DNA from 4 places in the Kitasatospora gansuensis genome. Region 4 is predicted to be linked to each of the others. Evidence: riboswitches for the same ligand, from Rfam matches in the RefSeq annotation. Region 4 holds a riboswitch; each other region holds the start of a gene.

Region 1 (4,960 bases), 2.5 Mb from region 4:
GCCTGACTGACGGCTGGTCAGGGCGGGTGACCGGGTTGTGTCGGTCCGGTGAATTCCGGTCTGTGGGCGGAAGTTCGTAGGGGTAGGGGAGTGGCGCACCCGTGACAACTTCACTAGGGTCGGGCGTCAAACCTATATTCTGGACAAGCACCCGAACGGGTGAGGTCGCGTCCAGGAGTGATGAAGGAGCTAGTCCTTTGGCTTCCCACCGCCGCCCCAAGCAGCCGAGCCGTGCACGGGTCTCCGTGCTGACCGCTGCCGCAGCGACCGCGGTCGCCCTGTCGGCCCAGGCGGGTGCCCACGCGGCGCCGGCCAAGCCGAGCAAGGACGAGGTGAAGGTCCAGGTCGACCAGCTCTTCACCGAGCAGGAGCAGGCCGCCGAGCGCTACAACGGCGCCAAGGAGCGGACCGACCAGCTGCGCAAGCAGGCCGACCAGCTCCAGGACCAGGTGGCCCGCGGCCAGGAGCAGATGACGCAGCTTCAGGGCGGCCTGGCGGCCGTGGCGGCGCAGGAGTACCGCGACGGCGGGGTGGACCCCTCGGTCGCGCTGATGCTCTCCTCCGACCCGGAGAACTACCTGAGCAAGGCGTCCAGCGTCGACCAGGTGAACCAGACCCAGTCGCAGACCCTGAAGTCGCTGCAGGACCAGCAGCGCCGGCTGGACCAGCAGAAGGTCGAGGCCGCGGAGACGCTGGCCGAGCTGGACCGCAACACCAAGGTGCTGAACGACGCCAAGGCCGAGGTGCAGAAGAAGCTGGCCGAGGCGCAGAAGCTGCTCAACCAGCTGAGCTCGGCCGACCGGAACGCCGTCCTGGGCGACCGCGCCTCGCGCGGCGGGGAGCGGATCGACGTCGGCTCGCTGCCGGCCGTCGGCGGCTACGCCGGTGTGGCGGTCAACGCCGCGATGGGCAAGCAGGGCAAGCCGTACGTCTGGGGTGCCACCGGACCGAACTCCTTCGACTGCTCCGGCCTGGTGGTCTGGGCGTACCAGCAGGCGGGCGTCTCGCTGCCGCGCACCTCGCAGGAGCAGGCCACCGTCGGCACCAACGTCGGCAAGGACTACGCCAACGCGCAGCCGGGCGACCTGGTGGTCTACCACTCGGACGCGCACCACATCGGGATCTACATCGGCAACGGCTACGTGGTGCACGCGCCGCACACCGGTGACGTCGTGAAGATCATGAAGGCCGACGCGATGCCGATCAAGACCATCCGCCGGGTCTGATCCACCGTCAGCCTGACACGGCATAACGGACATCTCCCCCTCAAGGCGCACAACTGACGCCCTGTGACACGCGCGGGCCCGCCAGAACCTCCCTGTGATCTGGGACACCTCTGGTGGGCCTCGCTGTGACCGCATCCTGAGAATCCATCGGCACAGCGTGCATTTCCGGTCACACTCAGTCGTATTCTCCAAAGAATCACGACTTCATTACGACTTTTTTCTTACAAGGATTTGAACCGATCACGGTTGGGTTACTAGGGTCCATCTCGAACCACCGCACTGTCGATCACCCAGCCTGGGTGGCGGCGGGGGTTACCGCCGAGTCCGAGACACAGCGAGGCAGTCCGACTGCCTTACGGGGAAGCCCGAGTGAGGGCGCTGTCGATCGGAGCCGGGGAACCATGTTCCTCGGGGTGAATCGGCGCCAGGTCGACGGACCGTCGTGAGACGGCTCGGCGGTGAGGCGTCGTAGGGCATCTCTTCCAGCCCGAACCCGTCAGCTCACCCGGTAGGCGGACGTAGGAAGAAGGAGCCCGCCTTCGTGGCGTCCCATCGTCGTCCCAAGCCTGCCAGCCGCACCCGCGTGTCGATCATCACGGCTGCCGCCGCCGCTGCGGTGGCACTGTCCGCCCAGACCGGTGCGCATGCCGACCCGACTCCCACCAAGGACGAGGTCAAGACCCAGGTCGACCAGCTGAACGAGCAGGCCGAGGTCGCGACCGAGAAGTTCAACGCGGCGACGGAGAAGCAGCAGACCCTGCAGAAGCAGGTCAGCGGCCTCCAGGACCAGGTGGCCCGGCAGCAGGCCGAGGTGACCACCCTTCAGAGCACCCTGGGTGAGATCGCCGCCGAGCAGTACCGGACCGGCGGGATATCGCCGACCGTCCAGCTGATGCTCTCCAGCAGCCCGGACGCCTTCCTAGGCCAGGCCGACTCGCTGAGCCAGCTCGGCACCTCCCAGGCGGACACCCTCAAGACGCTGAAGGGCGAGCAGAGCAAGCTCGACCAGCAGAAGTCCGAGGCGCAGAACAAGCTCGCCGACCTGGAGAAGACCACCCAGGAGCTCAAGACGGGCAAGGACGAGATCCAGGCCAAGCTGGCGAGCGCGCAGGCGCTGCTCGACACGCTCAGCCGCAAGGAGCAGGACGAGCTGCGGGCCGCCGAGGCCAAGGCCGCCGCCGAGTCGGCCACCAAGGCCGCCGCCGCCACCCCGAAGGCCGACGACCGCGCCTCGCGCTCGGAGACCCGGACCGACCTGAGCGGCCTGCCGGCCGGCTCGTACGCCGCCACCGTGATCGCCGCCGCCGAGGCGCAGATCGGCAAGCCGTACGGCTGGGGTGCCACCGGCCCGAACTCCTTCGACTGCTCCGGCCTGATGGTCTGGGCCTTCGACAAGGCCGGGATCTCGCTGCCGCGCACCTCGCAGTCGCAGATGGGGGCCGGCCAGAACATCGGCACCAACATCGCCGACGCCAAGCCCGGTGACCTGATCATCTACAGCGGGGGCGGCCACGTCGGCCTCTACGTGGGCAACGGCCAGATCGTGCACGCCCCGCACACCGGAGCCCTGGTCCGGCACGAGTCGGCCACGGTCATGTCGATCACCCGCATCGTCCGGGTCTGACCACCCGTCCGAAGCAACTCCCGCAGGCCCGGCCCCGTGCCGGGCCTGCGGCGTTTCCGGACGATCGGTCAGATGTCCGATTAATGGTCAAATATTCGGTGCTGTAGGGGTTTGGACTAGATCGCCGCGACTCGCTAACGTCTGCCCCCGGACCTTCGCTCGGAGGCCGCCCGACCCCGGGCGGCGGCGGTGGCCCGGCGCAGGAATGGAGCCGCCGCCGGTATGTCGACGTACAGTCGTTCTCCCCTGCCAGGCGCCCGCCGGTTCACCCGGGCGCTGGTGTTCACCGCCGCGGCCACCACGGTGCTCGGGATGGCCGCCACCGGCGCCGCCGGGGCCGCGCCCGGGGCCCCGGCCGAGCCGCCCACCCGCAAGGACGTCAAGGCCCAGGTCGATCAGCTCTACGAGGAAGCCGAGCAGGCCTCGGAGAAGTTCAACGCGGCGCTGGAGGAGCAGCGTCAGCTGCAGTCCGACACCGGCTCGCTGCAGAACCAGGTGGCGGTCGGCCAGGACGAGCTGAACCGGCTGCGCGCCGGGCTCGGCTCGGTGGCCGCCGCCCAGTACCGGGCGGGCGGCATCGACCCGGCGGTGCAGCTGATGCTGGACTCCGACCCGGCCGGCTACCTGTACCGGGCCCGCACCCTGGACCAGTCGGCGGAGCGGCAGAACGACACCCTGCGGCAGGTGATCGACAGTCAGCGCCGGCTCGACCAGCGGCGGGCCGAGACCACCGCCAAGCTGGCCGAGCTGGAGTCCGTCCGGCGCACCCTGAACGAGAGCAAGCAGGAGATCCGGCAGCGGCTGACCAAGGCTCAGCGGCTGCTGAACACGCTGGGCGCGGGGGAGCGGGCCAGGATGGCCGACGACGACGCCAGGGACGCCGCCAAGCGGGCCGCCCGGGGCGCCGAACGGCTCGACCTCGGCAACCTGCCCGCCGCCTCCAGTCAGGCCGCCGCCGCGCTGGCCGCCGCCAGCAGCAAGATCGGCTCCCCCTACGTCTACGGATCGACCGGGCCCCGTACGTTCGACTGTTCGGGTCTGATGTACTGGGCCTGGCGGCAGGCCGGAGTGACCCTGCCGCGCACCTCGCAGCAGCAGGCAAGCGCGGGGCAGCGGATCAGCCTCGCCGAGGCCCGGCCGGGAGACCTGGTGATCTTCTACAGGGACATGCACCACGTCGGGATGTACGCCGGCGGCGGTGTGGTCGTGCACGCGCCCTACCCCGGCGCCCGGGTCCGCTACGAGAGCGTCAGCGCGATGCCCGTCTCCGGGGTGGTGCGGGTCTGAGCGGTGCCCTGCCGTCGGCGGCCGGCCCGACCCCGGACGCCGGGGCGCGGGCCGGCGGCGCCGTGCTGTCCCGCCGGGCCGCGCTGCTGCTCGCGGCGGCCGGTCTGGTGCAGCTCTCGCCGCCGCCGGCCCGTCCGGTCCGGGTGCCGCCGGTGGCCCCGGCCACCCCGGCCGGGGCCGAGGCGGTCCCGGTCCGGCCCCGGATCGAGGCGCTGCTCGCCGACCGGGCCAGGGCGCTGCTCCGGTTGGACCGCACCGCGCTGGTGGCTGGGGTGGCCCCGGCCCACCGGGCCGCCGAGCTGACCGTACTGACCCGGCTGGCGCAGCTCCCGCTGGCCGAACTCTCCTACCGGATCACCGACTTCACCGAACCGGCCGGCGCCGCCCTGACCCTGACCGCCGAACTCGGCTGGCGGGTGGCCGACTTCGACGACCACCCGGCCGTCCTGACCCGGCGGATCGGCTGTGAGCTGGTGGACGGCGAGTGGCTGCTGACCACCGACCAGCCGGTCGGCGCCGCCGCGCTCTGGGACCTCGGCGAGGTCCGGGCGGTCCGCGGCGGGCACAGCATCGCGCTGGGCCAGGCCGAACCGGCCGTGCTGGCCGAGACGGTGGCCACCGCCGACCGGGCCGTACCGCTGGTGACCGAGGTCTGGGGCGGCGACTGGCCGGGCCGGCTGCTGCTCTGTCACCCGGCCACCGGCGAGCAGTTCGCCCAGCTGCTCGGGGTCTCCGCCGCCGGGTACCAGGGCATAGCCGCCGTCACCACGGCCGCCGCCGGGGCACCGCTGCACAGCCCGGCCGACCGGGTGCTGATCAACCC
Region 2 (4,960 bases), 2.3 Mb from region 4:
CGCTGCTGGCCCAGCTGGACGAGGCCGAGGCGCGCGGCGTGCTCGGCACCCAGCCGCTCCAGTCGCACACCCCGTACACCGTCACCGACCAGGGCGAGCTGTTCGCCCAGCTGGCCGTGGCCCGCGAGCGCGGCTACGTGGTGGACGACCAGGAGCAGGAGATCGGCGTCCGCTGCATCGCGGTCGCCGTCCCGGGCGCGCCGACCCCGACCGCGCTCTCGGTCTCCGGCCCCGAGGCCCGGATCCGCGCGCTGGAGGCGCAGGCGGGCAACACCGCGTTGGTCCCCGTGATGCGGCAGATCGCGAGCAGGCTCGGCCAGGTACTGGCCCCCTGACACACTCTGACGTTCCGACGGCCTGACGCCGGGTCAGTCCAGCATCAGCAGGCCGGCCTGGGACGCCGTCAGCTGAAAGACCGTGAGCTCCGGCTCGGCACCCACCTGGGTGAAGAGCCGGGGCGCGGCGGCCAGCTTCGGGTTGGACCTGACCGCCTCCAGCGCGGCCCGGTCCCGCCACAGGCTCTGCACCCGCCAGCGCCCGCCGGGGCCGCGCAGCAGCTCCGTCCTGATCAGCCCGTCCGGCAACGGGCCGGCCACCAGCTCGCGGTACGACGTCACCAACTCGGCCTCGCGGTCCGGCCCCACCACCGCGCTGACCTCACTCAAAACCTGTCCGGACACCGTCCTCACCTCCGTACGAATCCACGCTACGCCGATACAGTGCGTACCGGTGCGACTACGTTCGGCAGACAGGTGATGACGGTGACCAGATGGGTGATGGCGGGCCTGGCCGCTTCCGCGGCGCTGATGCTCGGCGCCACGACGGCGAGTGCGGTGCCCTCGAACTCCGACCTCGAGGTGGTCCGGCTGGACCCGGATCCGGCCCCGCCGGGCGGGACCACCACCGTGCACGGCTTCGTGGCCAACCTCGGCCCGCAGCGCACGGGCTCCTCGTTCACCGTGCTGATCGACCTGCCGGCCGGGTTCACCGCCGTGGGGCCGTACTTCCCGGCGAACTGCCGCTCCCTGTTCGGCCAGGTGGTGAGCTGTACCTTCCCCGCCGGTCTTGGCGCCCTGGAGACCGCGACCGCCCTGGTGCCGGTCCGGGTGAACGCCAACGTGCCCCACGGCACGGTGGCCGAGGGGCACGTCAGGGTGGTGAGCGTGGACGATCACAACGCCGCGAACGACCGTACGCCGTTCACGCTGACCGTCAGCTGAGGGTCCGGGTCAGCGGTACACGCGGACGTAGTCCGCGGCGAAGCTGATCGGCGCGGTGCCGGACGGTGCCGGGTGGTACTGCCCGGCACCCACCGAGAGGTTGAGGATCAGGTAGGCCGACCAGTCGGCGCCGACACCGGTGCCGTCGGAGAAGACCTTGGTCCCGTTCACGTACCAGTCGACGGAGTTGGCGCCGTAGTAGGTGCCGATGGTGACCCACTTGTCGTGGCCGACCGCGTTCGCGTCGGTGTAGTACTTCAGGCCGGACTTGACGTGGTTGGTCAGCTCCAGCAGCCCCGCGTTGTCCGGGTGGTACTCGAAGGAGTCGATCTCCCCGTTGCCGTTCTTCCAGGTCCACAGCGCGGGCCAGGCCCCGGAGCCGGCGGGCAGCTTGACCCGGGTCTCGGCGTAGTCGCCGGTCTTCACCTGGAAGCCCTGCGAGGAGTACTCGGTGGTGATCAGCCCGGTGTCCCAGGCCTGCTTGCCGCTCTCCAGGGTGTGGCTGGACGGCTTGGCGGTGAAGGTGGCCACGCCGCCGGAGACCGAGACGCCGCTGGTGTTCAGCCAGTCGAGCTTGTTGTCGTCCGGGTTGTGGTTGCCGTAGCGGTACGCGCTGCTGCGGTCGCCGACCCACTTGGAGCCCCAGGCGATCGGGCTGTCGAACTCGTCCGAGAAGGTGAGCGACTTGCCGGGGATCGGCGAGGTGCTCGGCGTGGGAGCCGGGGTCGGGGTCGGGGTGGGCGTCGGCGTCGGCGTCGGGACCGGCGTGGGCGTCGGCGTGACCGTGCCGCCGACGGTCAGCTTCTGCGACGGCAGGTTGTGCCAGCCACCGGAGTAGTCCTGCCAGAAGCCGAACTGGGTGTACGTCCCGGCGGGCAGCGTGCGGGCCGCACTGGTGAAGGTCACGCCGCTCGGGCAGATCTGCACGTTGCTCGCGTTGCCGGGGAAGTCGAGGTTCCGGCCGGCCGCGTCGCGGACGCCGACGCCGAGCGTCTTCGCGGTGAAGCAGGCGCTGGAGTGCACGGTCAGGCCCGCCTTGGCCGCGGTGTTCGCGGCCAGCGTGGTGGGGGTCAGCCGGTCCTGCGTGACGGTGGTGGCGGCCTGGGCCTGGCCGGCCAGACCGGTGGCGAACAGCGGTACGGCGACCAGGGCGGCCACACCGAGACGTGCGGGGGTAAGGGCGATACGCATGGGCAGGTCCTCGGCGACGCCTACGAGGTGAGCTGTCGGGTTCGGGCTGGAGGACTGCCCGGCCGCTGTGGGAGCGGCTTCACCCCGAGCGGGCCCGTACCGGAGCAGGGGGGACCGCAGACTGACCTGGTTCCCCCGCTCCTGCCCATGTTCGGTGATCGAGTACCCGACGCCGGGTGGGCAGGACTCGGCGTCCCGGCGGCGGGGCCCGCTCAGATGCGGACAACTCCATGCAGGCTAGGCAGGTCGTCCGTCCATCGACAACGAGACCTGTCTCACACGGCCTTCACGATCAGGCCAGCCAGGTCGTGATCTGAGTGGCGGCGGCCGGGGACCAGCCGAGTTCGAGGTGGTTGAGGCCGGTGAGCAGCTTGGTGGCGGCGACGGTGCCGATGCCGGTGGTGTCGAGGGCGCTGGCGGTGAGGACCAGGCCGTCGCTGGGGCCGCGGTTCTCGTTCAGCAGGCCGGGGAGGTCGGCGGAGCCGCCGGCCAGCAGGTAGGTGGGGACGCTCGCCGGGATGCCGGCCTGTTGCAGCGGCTTGATCAGCGAGCCCGCGTCGATGGCGGCCTGGATGCCCTGGCCGGAGGTGTAGTAGCCCTGGCCGCCGTAGTAGGTGGTCCACCAGTCCTGGGTGAGCTGGTCGACGCCGTACAACCCGTCCCAGCGGGCCAGGAGTTGGCGTTGGCCGGGGAAGCAGTCGTAGCCGCCGGTGGGCAGCACGCCGAGGCAGGGCTGCGCGGTGTAGGTGCCGTAGCAGGTCATGTAGAGGTGCGGGGAGGGCGCGTTGGCGGTGCCGCCGCAGGCGGGCCAGGTGGCCAGCGAGAAGCTCCAGCCGTGGGCGTAGACGTAGTCGAGACCGCCGTGCGGACCGCCGAGGGTGATCAGGCGGCGGACGTCACCGGCGTAGCCGCGTCCCCAGGACGGGCGGACCGAGGAGACGTAACTGCGGGCCGCCACCTCGCCCTTGCTCCAGGCGACCACGTCCGCCTGCGCCACGCCGAGCCGGTCCCGGATCAACGCCAGGGCGTCGCCGACCACTTGGGCCTGCATCAGGTTGTCGCCGTGCTTGTGGGCGAAGTTGACCGCGAAGACCCGGTGCCCGGCGGCGGCCAGCTGCTGTGCCAGGCCGGTCGAAGGACAGCCGGACGCCCCGCAGTTGCCGCTCTCGGCGGGGTTGGCCCAGGCCCGGTCGGCGTTGTCGTTGGCGCCGTGCACCAGCAGGACGGCGGAGCCCGTACCGGTGCTCCAGCCGGCGGCGGAGTAGAGCAGGAAGCGGGCCGAGGAGGGGCGCTTGACGCCGCCGAAGTACGTCAGCCGGGCGCCGTCCTGGTCGCCCCGGCCGTCGGCCGGGTACTGCTCGGTGCGGAAGCCCGGGGTGCTGTCGTAGTAGCGCTCGACCTTGGCCCAGCCGTTGCCCGGCGAGCCGAAGGTGGCCTCCAGGCTCAGGTACCCGGGTGGTGCGGCGGCGGCCGGGCCGAGCCCGAGGGCCAGCGCGGCGACGGTCAGCAGCAGGACGAACAGACGTCTCATGGTGGGCTCCGTGGGGGTGCGGCACAGGGGTCAGCACACCGTAGGAGCAGGGGCACCGTTCACCCATGTGACGAACACACATCCGGCACTTCGGTCGCATGGCGGTACGCCACAAGTCACCCGAGTTCCACGGCAGTTACGCGCGGGTGAAGTGTTGCCGCAGCACTTCCGCAGCGGTCTGACATGCCCTCACAATGACAGCCATGCGAATCACTCTACGCGCGTTGAAGACCCGCGCCGCCTCCGTCGCCGTCGTCGGCCTGGTCACCCTCGCCCCCACCGCCGTGTTCGCCACCGACGCCTCCGCCACGGTCAGCGGCAGCATCTGTCTGACGGCACTCCCGAGCCAGGGCCGGGACACCATCAGGCTGATCGACGCGGGCGGCCCGTTCCCCTACAGCCAGGACGGCATCGTCTTCCAGAACCGGGAGAGCGTGCTGCCCTCCCAGTCACTGGGCTACTACCACGAGTACACCGTCAAGACGCCGAACGTCTCCACCCGCGGCGCCCGACGGATCGTCACCGGCAAGGTCTTCCACGAGGACTACTACACCGCCGACCACTACGCGACCTTCCGCAAGGTCAACTTCGGCTGCTGACCCGCCCATCCGCCGTGTCCCGCTCCACCGGACCTTCCCGGTGGAGCGGGCCGGTCAGCGCGCGGTCAGCCCCTGCTGGATCGCCAGCACCGCCAGCCGCACTCGGTTCGGGCTGCCGGTCTTGGTCATCAGGTTCGACACGTGCGTCTTCACCGTGGTGATCCCGATGTGCATCCGTTCGCCGATCTCGGTGTTGGACAGCCCCTCCGCGACCAGCCGGAGCACCTCCCGCTCGCGGTCCGTGAAGTGCGGCGCCTCGCGTCGCCGGTCGTCCTCGGTGTCCCAGGCCGTGGCGGCCCGGGACACCACCCGCCGCAGCACGCTGGAGCTGTACGGGCTCTCCCCCTGGACCGCCCGGCGGATCGCGTCCAGCACCGACTCCGGGGACACGTCCTTGGCCAGGAAACCGCAGGCCCCCG
Region 3 (4,960 bases), 460 kb from region 4:
CTGCCCGCCGTACGCCAGTCCGGGGTCGAGGTGGAACTCGTCGAGCGCGGCACCGCCCCGGCGCTGGCCCGGCTGCTCACCGGCACCGAGGGCACCGTGGTGTGGCTCGGCAGCATCGACGGCGACCCGGGGCTGACCGATGCGCTGGCCCGGATCGCCGTCGAGGAGGCCGGCCGGGTCCCCGAGATCGAGGTGCTGCCCGGCTCCTACGACCTGCCGGGTGCCCGACTGCTCGACCTGGCCTCGGTGATGGACCGGCTCCGCTCGCCCGGCGGCTGCCCCTGGGACGCCGAGCAGACCCACGACTCGCTGGTGAAGTACCTGGTCGAGGAGACCTTCGAACTGGTCGAGGCGATCGAGGACGGCGACCGCGAGACCTTCCGCGAGGAGCTCGGCGACGTGCTGCTCCAGGTCTTCTTCCACTCCCGGATCGCCGAGGAGGACGCCGAGGACCCGTTCTCCATCGACGACGTCGCAGGCGACATCGTGGAGAAGCTGATGTACCGCCACCCGCACGTCTTCGGTGACGTCGAGGCCACCGAATCCGCCCAGGTCGAGGCCAACTGGGAGCAGCTCAAGGCCGCCGAGAAGCAGCGCGACTCGCTCCTGGACGGTGTCCCCGCCGGGCTCCCCGCCCTGGCCTACGCGGCCAAACTGGTCTCCCGGGTCCGCCGGGCCGGCTTCACCGCCGTCCCCGACGCCCCGTACGCCCTCCCGGAAGAGCTCACCCAGGAGTCGGCCGGCCGCCTGCTCCTCGCGGTCGCCCAACGGGCCTACGACGCTGACGTGGACATCGACGCGGCGCTCCGAGCCGCGGCTCGCGCCTACCGCGACGAGATCCGCTCCGCCGAGAGCTGAGTGTCTACGGCCAGGGGCTCGGGGAACTGCGACGCCGACCTCGGAAAAGGTGATCCGTGCATAGGTGGTCAGGCACTTTGCATTTTGCCCCGCACGCCAGATCTCCTCGCAGTTCCCCGAGCCCCTGTCTTCCGAAGCTCAGTGGGAAATGTGCACGCCCCGCTGACGCGGAATGACCTCGCTGATGGCGTCGCCGATCTGGGCGAGGAGCTCGGCCAGCGGGTCGAGGTGGTCGGGGAGTTCGGCGAGCGGGAGGATGCGTTCGCCGTCGGGGCCGGCCACGCAGAACAGGTCGATCGGGCCGAGGTGCTTCGCGGCGGTGGCCACCAGCGCCGCGACGTCGCTGGGCTGCCGGGCGTCGCCGCTGACGCCGACCACGGGGCAGCCGGGCCGGTCGAGTTCGGTGGCGAGGTCCTCGGCCACTCCGGGGCGTTGGTCGGCGATCAGCATGCCGGCGGCGCCGGCCGCCGAGAACCGGCGGGCCAGGCCGATACCTGAACCGCCTTCGAGCACCGCGATGACCACTACTGCCCCGGCTACCCGCATGGCCTGCTCCTCCCTGAGAGCTACGCCCGGTGGAGCACGCCGCACCGGCGTCCACCGAGACCGTATCGGAGGATCGTAAGCACGCCACGATCCTCCGCAAGAGCAATTACCCGCCAGGTGACCCAGCTCACTCCTGTCCTGGCAGGTTACGGTGCACGACATGCCGGACACGTACCGAAACCCCCAGCCGGAACTCTTCACCTGGGAGTTCGCCGCCGACCCCTACCCCGCGTACGCGTGGCTGCGCGAGCACGCACCGGTGCACCGCACCACGCTGCCCAGCGGGGTGGAGGCGTGGCTGGTCACCCGGTACGCGGACGCCCGGCAGGCGTTGGCGGACGGGCGGCTGTCGAAGAACCCGGCGCACCACAGCGGGCAGGCGCACAAGACCGGGCGGGTGGGCATCCCGGGTGAGCGGCAGGCGGATCTGATGACGCATCTGCTGAACATCGACCCGCCGGACCACACCCGGCTGCGGCGGCTGGTGTCGAAGGCGTTCACGCCGCGCCGGGTGGCCGAGTTCGAGCCGCGGGTGCAGCAGCTGACGGACCGGCTGATCGACGACTTCGCGGCCCGCGGTTCGGCCGACCTGATCCACGAGTTCGCCTTCCCGCTCCCCATCTACGCGATCTGCGACCTGCTCGGCGTGCCGCCGGAGGACCAGGACGACCTGCGGGACTGGGCGGGCGCGATGATCCGCCACCACGGCGGCCAGCGCGGCGGGGTGGGCCGGGCGGTGAAGAAGATCCGGACGTACCTGCTGGAGCTGATCCACCGTAAGCGGGCCGACCTGGGCGACGATCTGATCTCCGGTCTGATCCGGGCCAGTGACCACGGTGAGCACCTGACCGAGAACGAGGCCGCGGCGATGGCCTTCATCCTGCTGTTCGCCGGCTTCGAGACCACCATCAACCTGATCGGCAACGGCACCTACGCGCTGCTGCGCAACCCGGTGCAGCGCGCCCTGCTGCAGGAGTCGGTGCAGCGCGGCGAGACCGAGCTGCTGGCCACGGCGGTGGAGGAACTGCTGCGCTACGACGGGCCGGTGGAGCTGGCCACCTGGCGGTTCGCCACCGAGCCGCTGACCATCGGCGGGGTGGATATCCCGGTCGGGGACCCGGTGTTGGTGGTGCTGGCGGCGGCCGACCGCGACCCGGCCAGGTTCGCCGCGGAGAACACCCTGGACCTCGCCCGCAAGGACAATCCGCACCTGGGTTTCGGGCACGGCATCCACTACTGCATCGGCGCCCCGCTGGCCCGGCTGGAGGGCCAATTCGCCCTGGCCACGCTGCTCACCCGGCTGCCCGACCTCCAACTCGCCGCCGAGCCGGACGAGCTGCGCTGGCGGGGTGGTCTGATCATGCGCGGGCTGCGGGAGTTGCCGGTGTCGTTCACGCCGGAGATCACCGACCCGCGCTGACGGCGTGTCGGTCAGATCTGATCAGTCGTGATCTGAGTACGCATCAACCCGGACATACCAGTACGGTTTGTGGACGACTGGACGCGCAGCGTGATTTCTGTGTGATCTGTTCGACATAAGCTTGTGATCCATCTGGTCATCTGCTTACTCTCCCTCCTGTTCGCAGCTGCGAACCCCGAGCGCGGAACGCCGAATCCTGCCCGCCGCGCCGCCGGGACACCGACCAGACCCTTGGGCAGGGGCGGGGGACCCACGTACGTCGCCGTCCCCCACGGCTTGGGGTGAAGCCGCCAGCAGTGGCGGCCGGGCCACCTCCCGGTCCGAACCCGACAGCTCACCTCGCAGGCGTGCGGAGAGGGACTTCTTCATGCTCTTCACCGGTTCGGGCCGTCATCGTCGTCGTACGCAGGCCGAGAAGGTCATCGCCGTCGCGGGTGTCGCGGGCGTCGGCCTCGCACTTCCGCTGCTGAGCGCCACCGGCGCGCACGCCGCCCCGGTCGACACCTGGGACAAGGTCGCCCAGTGCGAGAGCGGCGGCAACTGGAGCATCAACACCGGCAACGGCTTCTACGGCGGCCTGCAGTTCACCCCGAGCACCTGGAAGGCGTTCGGCGGCCAGTCCTACGCCCCGCAGGCCAACCAGGCCAGCAAGGGCCAGCAGATCGCCGTCGCCGAGAAGGTGCTCGCCTCGCAGGGCCCCGGCGCCTGGCCGGTCTGCTCCGTCAAGGCCGGTCTGAGCAAGGGTGGTTCGCCCGCCCAGGTCGACACCTCGGCCGGCCAGGCCTCCCGCTCGGAGACCCGCGCCACCGCGCCGAAGGCCACCCCGAAGGCCGCCGCGCCGAAGCAGCAGACCGCGCCGAAGCCCGCCACCCCGAAGGTGGACGCGCCGAAGGTCAGCACCCCGAAGCACGCCGCCCCGGCGCCCGCCACCGGCGGATACACCGTCAAGTCCGGCGACACGCTCTCGGACATCGCCGCCGCGCACGGCCAGGACTGGCAGCAGGTCTACCAGGCCAACCGGTCCACCATCGGTGGCGACCCCGACCTGATCCTGCCGGGCCAGGTGCTCAAGCTCGGCTGACGCGACACTCCGTCAGCAGGGGCCGTACCGCTTCCGGGTGGTACGGCCCCGTTTGCGGTCATTCAGGTGAACTACCGATGAGTAGCCGGGCCACACGGTGAGACGGGACCAAGGGCAGCGTGGCCCCGGGCTCCGGTGCGGTTAGGCTCTGGTCGTAACGACAACACATCCCGCTTCCGTCAAGGAGATGCCTCGTGCCGTCCATTGATGTCGTCGTAGCCCGTGAGATTCTCGACTCCCGTGGCAACCCCACGGTTGAGGTCGAGGTCGGTCTGGACGACGGCAGCACCGGCCGTGCCGCCGTCCCGTCGGGTGCTTCCACCGGCGCCTTCGAGGCTCTCGAGCTGCGCGACGGCGACAAGAACCGCTACTTCGGCAAGGGCGTCGAGAAGGCCGTGCTGGCCGTCATCGAGCAGATCGGCCCGGAGCTGGTCGGCTACGACGCCACCGAGCAGCGGCTGATCGACCAGGCCATGCTCGACCTGGACGCCACCCCGGACAAGTCCTCGCTCGGCGCCAACGCGATCCTCGGCGTCTCGCTCGCCGTGGCGCACGCCGCCTCCGAGGCCAGCGACCTGCCGCTGTTCCGCTACCTCGGTGGCCCGAACGCGCACGTGCTGCCCGTCCCGATGATGAACATCCTCAACGGTGGGTCGCACGCCGACTCCAACGTCGACATCCAGGAGTTCATGATCGCGCCGATCGGCGCGGAGTCCTTCTCCGAGGCCGTCCGCTGGGGCGTCGAGGTCTACCACACGCTCAAGGGCGTGCTGAAGGAGCGCGGCCTCTCCACCGGTCTGGGCGACGAGGGCGGCTTCGCGCCGAACCTCGACTCCAACCGTGAGGCGCTCGACCTCATCGTCGAGGCCATCAAGAAGGCCGGCTACACCCCGGGCAAGGACGTCGCGCTCGCGCTGGACGTCGCCGCCTCCGAGTTCTTCAAGGACGGCGCCTACCAGTTCGAGGGCAAGGCGCTCTCCTCCGCCGAGCTGATCGCGTACTACGCCGAGCTGGTCGCCGCGTACCCGCTGGTCTCGATCGAGGACCCGCTGGAC
Region 4 (4,960 bases):
ACCGGGCCTCCCGAGGATGCGTCAGGCCCGGTACCGGGGAGCGGTACCGGGCCTGTTCATCGCAGCACGGGAGTGGCGGGGTCGCATCCGGTCAGCGGCCGCCGCACAGCCCCTTGACCGCTGTCCGGGAGACGTTGGTCAGGCCGCGGATCAGCGCCGGGGTCAGGAAGACCAGCACCAGGCCGAGCAGCGAGACGCCCGCGAGGTCGCCGGCCGAGGTGAGGTAGTACTCGTGGTGCACGCCGGCGTCGGTGGTGTAGTCGAAGACCCGGTAGCCCGGCCAGTCGGTGTAGCGGGCGAACACCCAGTGGTAGGCCGGGTAGAGCGCGACCACCCAGCCGGTCACCAGGAAGGTCACGGTGAGGGTGAAGCTCAGGATGCTCCAGGGCAGCATCAGCACCTGGTACAGCGCCGACTTCCAGCCCGCCTTGTCCGCCAGCCGGGCGGTGACGGCCCCCCAGAAACCGGGCCGGGACTGCGTCACCGGAGCGGGTGCGGCCACCTCGGTGGCGAGCAGGGTGCCGGCCCGGTACCGCTCCAGCGCGGCGAAGCCCCGGGAGCCCGAGGTGAGCAGGGCGAGCACCGGCAGCCCGAGCGCGGTGAGCACCAGGCCGAGGCCGAGCGAGAAGAAGGCGACCACGAAGGTGAAGCCGAGGATCGCGATCGGCAGCGAGCCGAGCACGAAGCCGACCTCCCGGTAGGTGGCGGCGGCGAACGGCGCCCGCCAGAACCTCGGGTGCACCCGGCTGCTGCTGTCGCGCTCGGCGTACGGGAAGGTCTGACTGGTCATCACCGGCTCCTCGGTCTGGTTGTCCTGCTCGCTGCCCACCCCTCAAAGGTGCCCGATCGGCGCCGTCGGCGACATGAGGTCCACCGGCGGACCGGGGGTAGGGAGAACCCCACCCCGGTCCGGGCCGAACGGCCTGCGGTCCCGGCACCGGATACCGTACGGGGGTGAACGACGACGACCTCCGGCTCAGCCCGCGTACCCGTGCCGACGACCTGCTCCGGTGGGCGGCCGAGCAGGGTCTCGAGCCCGTCCCGGTGGAGGCGGTCCGGACGGTGCTGGCCCTGCTGGAGCTGGGCGACGGCCGGATGCACGACGGCTGGCCTGAGCTGAGCTCGCCGGTGGTCGAGCAGCTGCTGTACGAGCGGATCTACATGTACGTGCAGCCCGCGTCCGACCCCGGCGCGTACGGGCGGGCGGTCGGGCTGCTGATCGACCATCAGCGGGCCGCCAAGCGGCTGAACGCCAAGCGGCAGGAGCGGCTGCACGCCGAGGTGGACTGGCAGGGCGAGCTGCTCTGCGGGCTGCTCCGGCAGCCGCACCTGGTCACCTGGCCGCGGCTGTACACGCTGCTGCTCCGGGTGGACGGGGTGGACACCGCCGACCCGGCGGCGGTCCGGGCCTGGCTGGACGGCTTCCGCGAGCTGACGGCGGAGCAGCGGGCCGAGGCGTTCGGCGCGCTGACCGAACTGGACGAGATCGACGCCGACGGCGGCTGGGGCCGGCAGCGGCTGATCTCGATCGGGATGGCCACCGACGGCGCCCGGCTACTGCTGGAGAACCGGCTGATGCAGCGCAGCTACCGCAATCTGGCCGGGCTGAACGCGCTCGGCCTGCCGATGCCGGACGAGCTGTCCGGCGACTTCGAGGGCTTCGAGGCCGCGGTGGCCGAGGAGGCGCTCCGGCTGCTGGGCGACTGGACCGTCCCCGGGCTGCCCGCCCTGCTGGTGCACGAGTACCCGGACCTGGCTCCGGAGCCGGGCACCGAGGAGATCGAGGCGTACCTCGCCGAGCAGGCCTCGCAGGCGGAACAGAGCGACTGACGGAGCCGGGCCCGCGCGGTGGCGGGCCCGGTCCGACGGTGCGTCAGGGGTTGATGCCGCGCTCGCGCAGCCAGTCCAGCGGGTCGACCGGGGCGGCGCCGTCCGGACGGACCTCCAGGTGCAGGTGCGGGCCGGTGACGTTGCCGGTGGCCCCGACCTTGCCGAGCACGGTGCCGGGGGCGACCTCGCCCGAGGCGGTGACGATCGCGGAGAGGTGGCAGTACCAGATCTCGGTGCCGTCGGTCAGGGTCTCGATCACCCGGTAGCCGTACGCTCCGGACCAGCCGGCCGAGGTGACGGTGCCCGCGCCGACCGCGGTGACCGGGGTCCCGGTGGCGGCCGCGAAGTCCAGGCCGGTGTGCAGGTGCGACCAGTACGAGCCGGACTGGCCGTAGTGGGCGGTCAGCTCGTAGTTGCTGGTCGGCGCCGTGAACGCGGTGCGCTGCTCGGCCCGCTTCGCCTCGGCCTGCTGGGCGGCGAGCTCGGCCTCCTGGGCGGCCCGCTTGGCCTCCGCCTCCTGGGCCGCGGCCAGCCGGGCGGACTCGTCGGCGGCGGTGCGCTGCCCGTCGGCCTGGAGCTGGATCCGGGCGGCGAGGGCCAGACCGGGGTCGGCGGAGAGCAGGTGCTGCTGCTCGGCCTGCTCGGCGGAGTCGGCGGCCGCGACGGCGGGCGGCTGCGGGGCAGCGGCGGCCGGGCCGGCGGCGAAGGCGGTGGCGCCGAGGGCGGCGGTCATCGCGGTGACACCGATCAGCGGACCGCCGGAGCGGGGCTGACGGGGCATCCGGTGCCTGGCGGCATCCGGGTGGTCCAGCAGCAGCTGGTTGCCCGAGTCGGTACGAGGGTGTGCCTGGGAGTGCGACGACGCCACGGAGGCGCGCTCCTTTCCTTCCTTCTCGCCTACCGGGTTAGCTGACGGGTTCGGAGCAGGAAGGTCTCCTACGACCGGGTTTTGGGACCCGGCCGATTCACCCCAAGGAACGGTGGTTCCCCGGCTCCCGGACCCACCGGTGAAGGCGGGTCCTGAGGATTAGGCGACGGCGCACGGTGCCGTTCTGGTACGGCGTTGCCGACCGCGCTGCGTTATCAAACGTTAATCCTAGGAGCCCATGATTCCAAGCGGCTTGAGAGGTGCAGTCCATATCTTCTGACGACCCGTGACCGGAATGCGGCTTTTGCTCAGCTACTCGGTGACGGTGCGCGACGACCGGTTGAGTATCCGTACTCAGGTGCCCGGCAAGGGAGTTGGAGACCCTCGGAACATGAGCGCTTCGATGCAGCCCCGGACCACCAACGCCTACTACCTGCAGGCCGTCCTGTCCTTCGCCCTGGCCACCGCGGCCCTGGCGATCGGGATCGTCTACCTGCCGGTCGACCCCTGGATGCGCGGCTTCCTGGCGGTCGGCCTGCTCTACGAGATCACCGCGGCGTTCACGCTCGCCAAGGTGATCCGCGACCGCCAGGAGGTCGGCGAGATCGCCAGCCGGGTCGACCAGGCCCGGCTGGACAAGCTGCTCGCCGAGCACGACCCGTTCCGGGTGGACGGGATCTGACCCGGGCTCAGCCCGCTCGGCGCCCGGGCCGGCAACCGATCAGCTGCCGGCCCGCTTGGCGGCATAGGTCTCCCCGCCCGCCGCCCAGTTCTCCAGCGGGATCTCCTCGATCACCACGGTGACCGCCGCCGGGCTCACGCCGGTGATCCGGACGTACGTCTCGGTGAGCTCGCGGGCGATCTCGGCCCGCTGCTCCACGGTCCGACCGGCCAGCTGCTTGACGTTGATGAACGGCATGACGACCCCTCAGGTTCGGTGCGGTGCGATCACTCGCACGCTATCCCACCGCTTTCCGACTCCGGACACCCCTTGACGGCTAAGGCTATTAGCCTTAGCTTTATGGACATGACGCAGACGCTGACCACCCAGTACCTGGATGTCCCCGGCGGCCGACTGGCCTACGACGACACCGCCACCGAGACCGGCCTGCCGGTCGTCCTGCTCCCCGGCATGCTCGACTCCCGCGCGGTGTACCGGCACCTGCGCCCGCTGCTCACCACCGCCGGCCACCGGGTGATCACCCTGGACCTGCGCGGTTTCGGCGAGTCCTCGATCGCCTGGGACGACTACTCCCCCGCCGCGATCGCCCAGGACACCCTGGCCCTGCTCGACCACCTGGGCATCGAGCGGGCCGCCCTGGTCGGCAACTCCTACACCGGCGCCACCGTGGTCAAGGCCGCCACGCTCGCCCCCGAGAGGGTGGCCGGCATCGCCCTGATCGACGCCTTCATCGAGAACCTGCCGCCGACCGCCGTCCAGCGCGCCATGGTCAAGGTGCTCGGAGCCCTGGTGGTGCAGTTCCCCGCCGCCTGGGGCGCCTACCTCAAGAAGGCCCACCCGAGCGGCGGCCCCGCCGACCTCGCCGAGTACCGGGCGGCGGCCGTCGCCGCCCTGCGCACCCCCGGCCGGAAGGTCGCCACCCGCGGGCAGGTGAACGGCGACTCCGCGCCGATCGGCTGGACCGCCGGGGTGACCCGCCCGGCCCTGGTCCTGATGGGCAGCCAGGACCCGGACTTCCCCGACCCGGCCGTGGTGGCCGACCGTCAGGCGGCGGCACTGAAGGCCCGTAAGGTGATGATCGACGGTGCCGGGCACTACCCGATGGCGGAGTTCCCGCAGGCCACCGCCGACGCCCTGCTCCCCTTCCTGCACGAGGTCGCCTGATGCCGAGGGCCGGACTCACCCCCGCCGCCGTGGTCGATCACGCCCTGGAGCTGATCGACGCCCAGGGCCCCGAGGCCCTCACCCTGGCCGCCGTGGCCGGCCGGGCGGGTGTCGCCACCCCCTCGCTGTACAAGCACGTCACCGGCGGCCTGACCGAACTGCGCCGGCTGATCGCCGTCCGGGTCACCGAGGAGCTGGCCGAGCGGCTGGCCGCGTCCGTGCTCGGACTCGGAGCCGACGGGGACGAGGCGATGACCGCCCTGCTGAACGCCTACCTGGACTACGCCGAGCAGCACCCGCGCCGGTACGCGGCCCTGCCGCAGGCCCCCGATCCGGACCGGGACCTGACCCAGGCCGCCGCCCGGCTGGTCGGGGTGATCATCGCGGTGCTGAACGGCTACGGCCTGACCGGCGAG

The links. Region 4 has a riboswitch for cyclic di-AMP ahead of F4556_RS15810 (M23 family metallopeptidase). Riboswitches for the same ligand answer to the same signal wherever they lie in the genome.
Region 1: another riboswitch for cyclic di-AMP. It lies ahead of F4556_RS27510 (C40 family peptidase); the one in region 4 lies ahead of F4556_RS15810 (M23 family metallopeptidase).
Region 2: another riboswitch for cyclic di-AMP. It lies ahead of F4556_RS06110 (glycoside hydrolase family 16 protein); the one in region 4 lies ahead of F4556_RS15810 (M23 family metallopeptidase).
Region 3: another riboswitch for cyclic di-AMP. It lies ahead of F4556_RS13885 (LysM peptidoglycan-binding domain-containing protein); the one in region 4 lies ahead of F4556_RS15810 (M23 family metallopeptidase).

What each region holds. Positions count from the first base shown of each region.
Region 1 is NZ_JACHJR010000001.1:6,082,627-6,087,586, forward strand. It holds gene F4556_RS27505 (C40 family peptidase) at 198-1,226, shown strand; cyclic di-AMP (ydaO/yuaA leader) riboswitch at 1,593-1,757, shown strand; gene F4556_RS27510 (C40 family peptidase) at 1,768-2,850, shown strand; gene F4556_RS27515 (C40 family peptidase) at 3,073-4,137, shown strand; gene F4556_RS27520 (hypothetical protein) at 4,200-4,960, shown strand, end outside.
Region 2 is NZ_JACHJR010000001.1:1,331,711-1,336,670, forward strand. It holds gene F4556_RS06095 (IclR family transcriptional regulator) at 1-335, shown strand, start outside; gene F4556_RS06100 (antibiotic biosynthesis monooxygenase) at 369-680, opposite strand; gene F4556_RS06105 (hypothetical protein) at 762-1,220, shown strand; gene F4556_RS06110 (glycoside hydrolase family 16 protein) at 1,230-2,411, opposite strand; cyclic di-AMP (ydaO/yuaA leader) riboswitch at 2,414-2,578, opposite strand; gene F4556_RS06115 (esterase/lipase family protein) at 2,704-3,942, opposite strand; gene F4556_RS06120 (guanyl-specific ribonuclease) at 4,146-4,541, shown strand; gene F4556_RS06125 (response regulator) at 4,596-4,960, opposite strand, start outside.
Region 3 is NZ_JACHJR010000001.1:3,165,324-3,170,283, reverse strand. It holds gene F4556_RS13900 (nucleoside triphosphate pyrophosphohydrolase) at 1-858, shown strand, start outside; gene F4556_RS13895 (SDR family NAD(P)-dependent oxidoreductase) at 997-1,404, opposite strand; gene F4556_RS13890 (cytochrome P450 family protein) at 1,565-2,824, shown strand; cyclic di-AMP (ydaO/yuaA leader) riboswitch at 3,036-3,186, shown strand; gene F4556_RS13885 (LysM peptidoglycan-binding domain-containing protein) at 3,192-3,905, shown strand; gene eno (phosphopyruvate hydratase) at 4,100-4,960, shown strand, end outside.
Region 4 is NZ_JACHJR010000001.1:3,621,769-3,626,728, forward strand. It holds gene F4556_RS15795 (class I SAM-dependent methyltransferase) at 1-2, opposite strand, end outside; gene F4556_RS15800 (sensor domain-containing protein) at 92-829, opposite strand; gene F4556_RS15805 (hypothetical protein) at 955-1,830, shown strand; gene F4556_RS15810 (M23 family metallopeptidase) at 1,874-2,698, opposite strand; cyclic di-AMP (ydaO/yuaA leader) riboswitch at 2,710-2,874, opposite strand; gene F4556_RS15815 (YiaA/YiaB family inner membrane protein) at 3,090-3,380, shown strand; gene F4556_RS15820 (tautomerase family protein) at 3,420-3,617, opposite strand; gene F4556_RS15825 (alpha/beta fold hydrolase) at 3,720-4,544, shown strand; gene F4556_RS15830 (TetR/AcrR family transcriptional regulator) at 4,544-4,960, shown strand, end outside.